One region of the Leifsonia sp. NPDC056665 genome, then DNA from elsewhere that is predicted to be linked to it. Evidence: predicted binding sites of a transcription regulator. Region 1 holds the regulator's gene; the other holds the start of a gene.
The links. Region 1 encodes HspR, which represses chaperone genes until heat shock. Its sites were predicted from a motif close to AAGTTGAGTCNNNNNGACTCAACTT; they were not measured.
Positions count from the first base shown of each region.

Region 2: a site for HspR is predicted at 1,574-1,598, ahead of ACFQ9V_RS15630 (ATP-dependent Clp protease ATP-binding subunit). Genes of this name have one in related genera too.

Region 1 covers NZ_JBHTXK010000003.1:29,104-32,508, reverse strand. The annotation lists gene ACFQ9V_RS04480 (cysteine hydrolase family protein) at 1-7, shown strand, start outside; gene ACFQ9V_RS04475 (alkaline phosphatase family protein) at 264-1,946, shown strand; gene ACFQ9V_RS04470 (heat shock protein transcriptional repressor HspR) at 2,024-2,437, opposite strand; gene ACFQ9V_RS04465 (DnaJ C-terminal domain-containing protein) at 2,440-3,405, opposite strand, start outside.
Region 2 covers NZ_JBHTXK010000018.1:19,470-22,874, reverse strand. The annotation lists gene ACFQ9V_RS15630 (ATP-dependent Clp protease ATP-binding subunit) at 1-1,555, opposite strand, end outside; gene ACFQ9V_RS15625 (glycosyltransferase family 39 protein) at 1,719-3,260, shown strand; gene ACFQ9V_RS15620 (DedA family protein) at 3,257-3,405, shown strand, end outside.

The DNA.
Region 1 (3,405 bases):
GCTATAACGACCACCGCCGAGGGGCACGTAAACGCCCCTAAAAGCGCGTTTTAGGGGCGTTTGCGTGCCCTTCGGTCGTGTACAGATCCGCAGGCCCGCGGCCGCCTGGCTGAGAGCAGCCTCCACGCCGTCCCCCGCCCGGTGAACGCCGCGTGAAGCGTGGGCGAGCAGTTGCGTCGGCGCATGGCACCTGCTGCGCGCGCGGGCCACGATCGACGAGGTTGAACGCCCCCGTTCGGGGGCGGCCTCTCGAAAGGATGCTGATGGCCCCCATCAGACGGACCGCACGCCCCCGGGTCCTCGCAGCGAGCGCCGCCATCGCCGGTGGAGCGCTGCTCGTCGGCGTCACCGCCGCGCCCTCCCTCGCCGACGAAGGCCAGGGCCACGGCGCCCGCGCCGACGTGAAGCACGTGCTCCTCCTCTCGGTCGACGGCCTCCACCAGAAGGACCTCGACTGGTACGTCCGCACGCACCCCGCGTCCGCGATGGCCGCCCTTGCCGCCCACGGCACCGACTACACGAACGCCTCCACCCCGGTCCCCTCCGACTCGTTCCCCGGGATGGTCGCCCAGGCCACCGGCGGCAACCCGGGCACCACGGGCGTCTACTACGACGACACCTACAACCATGCGCTCCTGCCGGCCGGCACCACGAACTGCGTCGGCGTGAAGCCGGGTGCGGAGGTGGCCTTCACGGAGGCCGCCGACAAGAACCAGGCGAGCATCGACGCCGGTCAGGGTCTCGCCGGCCTCCCCGGCAGCATCCTGTCGATGACGGGCACCCCTGTCAGCCTGCTCGACCCCGCGCAGCTCCCGGTCGACCCGGCCACCTGCAAGCCGGTCTACCCGCACCAGTACATCAAGGTGAACACGATCTTCGAGGTCGCCAAGCAGGCCGGCCTCCACACGGCGTGGAGCGACAAGCACCCCGCCTATGAGATCCTCAACGGCCCGTCGGGCACGGGCGTCGACGACCTGTTCACGCCGGAGATCAACAGCAACGCGGCCGCGCCGTTCACCGGTGACTGGACGCAGGACAACCTGGCCACGCAGCAGTACGACGGCTACAAGGTGCAGGCCGTGCTCAACGAGATCGACGGCAAGGACCACTCGGGCACGAAGGCCGAGCCGGTGCCCGGGATCTTCGGCATGAACTTCCAGACGGTCTCGACCGCGCAGAAGCTGCCGACCTCGGACGGGCTCACCGGCGGCTACCTGGCCGACGGCTCGACCCCCGGCCCGCTGCTGACGAAGGCGCTCGCCTACGTCGACGCGTCGCTGGGCGCGTTCACCTCCGAGCTGAAGAAGACCGGTCACGCCGGTGACACGACGGTCATCCTGTCGGCCAAGCACGGCCAGTCCCCGACGAACCCGGCCGCCCTCAAGCGCGTGGACGACGGCCCGATCATCGCCGGCCTGAACGCCGCGTGGAAGGCCGCCCACCCGGCCGCAGGCGACCTCGTCGCGTTCTCGACGGACGACGACATCATGCAGCTCTGGCTGAACGACCACACCCAGGCGGCAGCGGACTTCGCCAAGCAGTACCTGGCGACGCACGCCGCGGCGGGCAACACCATCACGAAGGCGCCGGTCACGGTGCAGGCGTCGGGGCTCACGACTATCTACGCGGGCGCGGGAGTGGCGAAGTACTTCGGCACCGCGGCCTCCGACGCACGCATCCCGGATGTGCTCGGGATCGCACAGACCGGCGTCGTCTACACGGGTGGCACTGCGAAGATCGCGGAGCACGGCGGCGCGAGCGCCGACGACCGCAACGTCCCGATCCTGGTCTCGTCCCCCGGCGCGAAGCACGCGCAGCGGATCGGCGCCCCGGTCGAGACGACGCAGATCGCGCCGACCATCCTGAGCCAGCTCGGGCTCGACCCGCGCGCCCTCCAGGCGGTGAAGATCGAGGGGACGAAGGTCCTCCCGGCTTCGAAGCACTAGCGAACACGACTGAGGGGCACGTTGTTGTCACTTTCCGACCGGAAAAGTGACAACGACGTGCCCCTCGGCGTTGGGCGCTAGCGCTCCAGGGGGCGCCAGACGACGATCTGGTTGCTGCGGCGGACGCGGGTGCCTGCGCGCATGGAGACGACTTCGCCCTCCGAACCGGCGGCGAAGACGCGCCGGCCCGGCCGGTTGAGCAGCTCGTCGGCGAGCGCCGACTCCAGGTCGCGCACGCGGTCGCTCAGCGCGTTCACGTGATCCTCCAGCTCCAGGATGCGTCGGATGCCCTCCAGGCTGACGCCCTCGGAGCCCAGGCGCGCGATCTCGCGGAGCTTCTCGACGTCGCGCATCGAGTAGCGCCGCGACTTGCCGGCCGTGCGGCCGGGGCTCACGAGCCCGAGCCGGTCGTACTGCCGGAGCGTCTGCGGGTGCATCCCCGCCAGCTCGGCGGCGATCGAGATCACGAAGACCTGCGTGTTCTCATCCATGGCTAGCCCCGAGCCTTGGCCAGGATGTCCTCTCGCGGGTTCTCGTCGGGAAGCTTCTCGGCGAAGGCCTCGAGAGCCTCCTTGGCGTCACTGGACAGGTGCGACGGCACTGCGACCTGCACGACCGCGAGGAGGTCGCCCGTGCCCTTCGCGGTCTGCACGCCGCGGCCCTTCACCCGCAGCACGCGGCCGCTCGGGGTGCCGGGGGCCACACGGAGCTTGACCGGCTCGCCGCCGAGCGTCGGCACCTCGATGGTCGCGCCGAGCGCGGCCTCCGCGAAGGTGACCGGCACGGTGACGCGGAGGTTCAGGCCGTCGCGCTCGAAGACGGGGTGCTTGCGAACGGCCACGGTGAGGACGATGTCGCCGGCCTCCCCGCCGTCCGGGCTGGGCTGGCCCTTGCCGCGCAGCTTGATCTTCTGGCCGTCGGCCACGCCCGCGGGGATCTTGACCTTGAACGGCTTGCCGTCCGCGGCCTGGAGGCTGATGGTCTCGCCCTTGGTGGCGGTGACGAAGTCGATGGTGGTGTGCGCGGTCACGTCGTTGCCTCGCGTCGGGCCGCCGTAACCGCGGTAGCCGCCGCTCGTCGTGCCGAACCGGCCGTTGCCGAACAGTCCGCCGAAGACGTCGTCGAAGCCGCCCTGGCCGCCGCCCTGCTGGAAGGCCCCACCTCCTGGAAAGTACTGGCGCTGGCCGCCCTGGCCGCCGCCGAACATCCCGCCGAAGACGTCGTCGAAGCCGCCCTGGCTGCTGGAACCCGGGGCGGTGAACCGCGCCCCGGTGCCCATCGCGCGGATCTGGTCGTACTCCTTGCGCTGCTCGGGGTCGGCGAGCACCGAGTGGGCCTCGCTGATCTCCTTGAACTTGGCCTCGGCGGCCGGGTCGCCCGGGTTGGAGTCCGGGTGGTACTTGCGCGCGAGCTTGCGGTACGTCTTCTTGAGGTCCGCCTCGCTGACGTCCTTGGAGAC
Region 2 (3,405 bases), on a different contig from region 1:
GGATGCCGGTCGCCCGGGAGACGATCGCCGCGATCTCCGCCTCGTCCACGACCGCCTCCGCGGCGTGGCGCGGGGCCGTGCCGAGCTCGTCGATCCCGTGCTGCACGGCCTCCATCTCGTCGCGCAGGCGGGACGCCTCCTCGTAGTGCTCGGCGGCGACGGCGGAGTTCTTCTCGGACTCCAGGGTCGCCAGGCGCTGCATCAGCTCGGACGCGTCGACGCGCTTGCCGAGCGACAGCCGCAGCCGGGCGCCGGCCTGGTCGATCAGGTCGATCGCCTTGTCCGGCAGGAACCGGTCGGAGATGTAGCGGTTGGACAGCTCCACCGCCGCGCGGATCGCCTCCGGCGTGTACGTGACGGCGTGGTGCTCCTCGTACGCGGAACGCAGGCCGTCCAGGATGAGCACGGCGTCCTCGACGCCCGGCTCGCCCACCATCACCGGCTGGAAGCGGCGCTCCAGCGCCGGGTCCTTCTCGATGCGGCGATACTCCTTGAGCGTGGTCGCCCCCACCAGGTGGAGGTCGCCGCGCGACAGGCGGGGCTTGAGGATGTTGCCCGCGTCCATGCCGCCGGACTCGCCGGAGCCTCCGGCGCCGACCACGGTGTGCAGCTCGTCCACGAACACGATCAGCTCGTCCTTGCGTGCGCTGATCTCGTCCATGAGCTTCGTGAGCCGCTCTTCGAAGTCGCCGCGGTAGCGGGTGCCTGCGACCATCCCGGCGAGGTCGAGCGCGACCACCTTCTTCTCGAGCAGCTGCTCGGGGACGTCGCCGGCGATGATCGCGCGGGCCAGGCCCTCCACGATCGCGGTCTTGCCGACGCCGGCCTCGCCGACCAGGACGGGGTTGTTCTTGGTCCGGCGGGAGAGGATCTCGACGGTCTGCTCGATCTCGTCGAGCCGGCCGATGACCGGGTCCAGCCTGCCGTCGCGCGCGAGCGCGGTCAGGTCGGTGCCGAACTGGTCGAGCATCGGGGTCTCGGAGTCGCCGGCCGCCTCTGCGGCCTCCTGGGCTCCCGCGCCGACCGTGGCGGACTGCCGCATGGCGTTCGTGAGGGAGTCGGGGGTGACGCCGGCGGCCTGGAGGACCTGCCCGGCGGGCGCGTCCTGCCCGATCACAAGAGCGAAGAAGAGGTGCTCGGGGTCGATGTAGGTCGCACCGGAGGCGCGGGCCACCTGGTAGGCGTGGAACAGCACACGCTGGGCGGACGCCGTGATCGCGGCGCCGTCGGCGTCGATGGGCTCGCCGGAGGCGGGGAGCCGCTGCTCGGCGGCGTCGGCGACCGCGGACGGGTCGACGCCGATGCGGCGCATGGCATCGGACGCGGGCTCCTGCCCGGCCATCACGCGGAGGATGTGCAGGGCGTCGAGCTCGCGGTGGCCGTGCTCGAGCGCGTAACGGCCCGCCTCGGCGAGGAGTTCCTGCGTGCGCCGGCTGAGGAACCGGCTGATGTCGATGGAGCGCGCGCTGCGGGCGCGCTCGCCCGCGAGGTAGCGCGAGAGGAACTCGTCGAACGAGTTCTCGCTGCCGCTCTCGGGGGTGAAGTTCTCGGGCACCTGATCTCCTGGTTCGTAAAGTTGAGTTGGTTGCACTCAAGTTCAACGTTCGGGGAAAGTCTTTATTCCGCGTTCACTGCCGTCTTGGACTTTTCTTGGGAGGAGTGGGATTGACTGGGGGCAGACGCTGATTCGAAAGGACGGTGCCGACCTGTCTGTCACGATGCTGCGGCCGGCCCCCACCCGGAGTGCCGCGCCCCTCACCCGCCCCGCGGTGCTCGCCGCGCTGTTCGGTGTGCTCGCGACCGTGCTCTCCGCCATCGGCTCCGGCATCCCGTCGCTGTGGGGCGACGAGGCCACCAGCATCATGTCCGCGCAGCGCCCGCTGCCGTCGCTGTTCCAGATGCTGGGACACGTCGACGCCGTTCACGGCACCTACTATCTCGGTCTGCACTTCTGGGGCGGCCTGTTCGGGTTCTCGCCGTTCGCCGTGCGGCTGCCGAGCGCGATCGTGGTCGGGCTCGCGACGGCGGCCGTCGTGCTGCTGGCGGCGCGGCTTCGGAACACCCGCACAGCGGTCATCGCCGGCCTGGTCTGCGCGATCCTCCCCCGGGTCACCTACATGGGCGAGGAGGCGCGCTCCTTCGCGTTCTCGGCGGCGATCGTCGCCTGGCTGACCGTGCTGCTCGTCGCCGCGCTCGACCGCGAGCGCCCGCGGGCGGCGTGGTTCGTCGGCTACGGCGTGCTGCTCGCGCTCGGGACGTACTTCTTCCTCTACACGATCCTGTTCGTGGTGGTCCACGGTGTGATCGTCGCCGTGTGCCGCCCGCCGCGACGCACCGTCCGCGGCCTGCTGATCGCGGTCGGCGGGGCGGTGCTGGCCGTCGCTCCCCTGCTGGTGCTCGCGATCGGCCAGCACAACCAGATCTCCTACCTCGGCGCAGTGCAGCAGCTCGCGCCGCAGACCCTGTTCAGCGGGCTGTGGTTCGGCGACTCCTGGCCGCTCGGGATCGCGGCCTGGGCTCTCATCGTGCTCGCCGTGGCGGTCGCGATCCGGCAGCGGGCGGTGGCGGCGCGCGCCGGCGGGGAGCGGTTCCTCGCCCTCACGGAGTCGCGGGCCCCGTCCCTCGTCGGCGTCGCGCTGGTCTGGCTGCTCCTGCCGCCGGTCATCCTGATCGCCGTGCAGTCGGTCGTGCCCGACTTCACCGCCCGGTACGTGTCGTTCTGCGCGCCGGCGGCGGCGCTCCTGATCGCGTGCGGTGTCGACGACATCCTCCGGTGGCGCCGCTGGGCGGGCGTGGTCGCGGGCGTGCTCGTGCTCGCGCTGTGCGTCCCGGTCTATGTGGCGGAGCGAACGCCCTACGCCAAGAACCAGAGCGACTGGGCGGAGGTCTCGGCCGCGATCGGAGCGCACGCCCGCCCCGGCGACGCGGTCGTGTTCGACGAGTCCACCAAGCCGTCCAAGCGCCCCCGCCTCGCCGAGCACACCTACCCCGCCGGCTTCGCGGACACGAAGGACGTCGCCCTCGACCTCCCGGCCGTCAAAACCATTTCCTGGCATGACAGCGCGTACAGTGTGCGCCAGGCCGCCGCGCTCGGCCGGTTCGACGGCGTCGACCGGGTGTGGCTGATCGAGTACTCCGCCTCCCCCGGCTCCGTCGACGACTACGGCGTCGCCGACCTCACCGCTCTCGGCTTCCACGAGACCACCACGCGGATCGCGACGCATCGCGAGCTGATCTCGCTGTACGAAAGGACCCCATGACCCCCCACGCACTGGCCGCCGCCGGCGCCCTCGTCCATACCGGCCTCCTCGACCCGCAGGGCCTCATCCAGGCCGCCGGTCCGTGGGCGCTGCTCGGCATCTGCGCGATCGTCTTCGCCGAGACCGGCCTGCTGCTGGGTTTCTT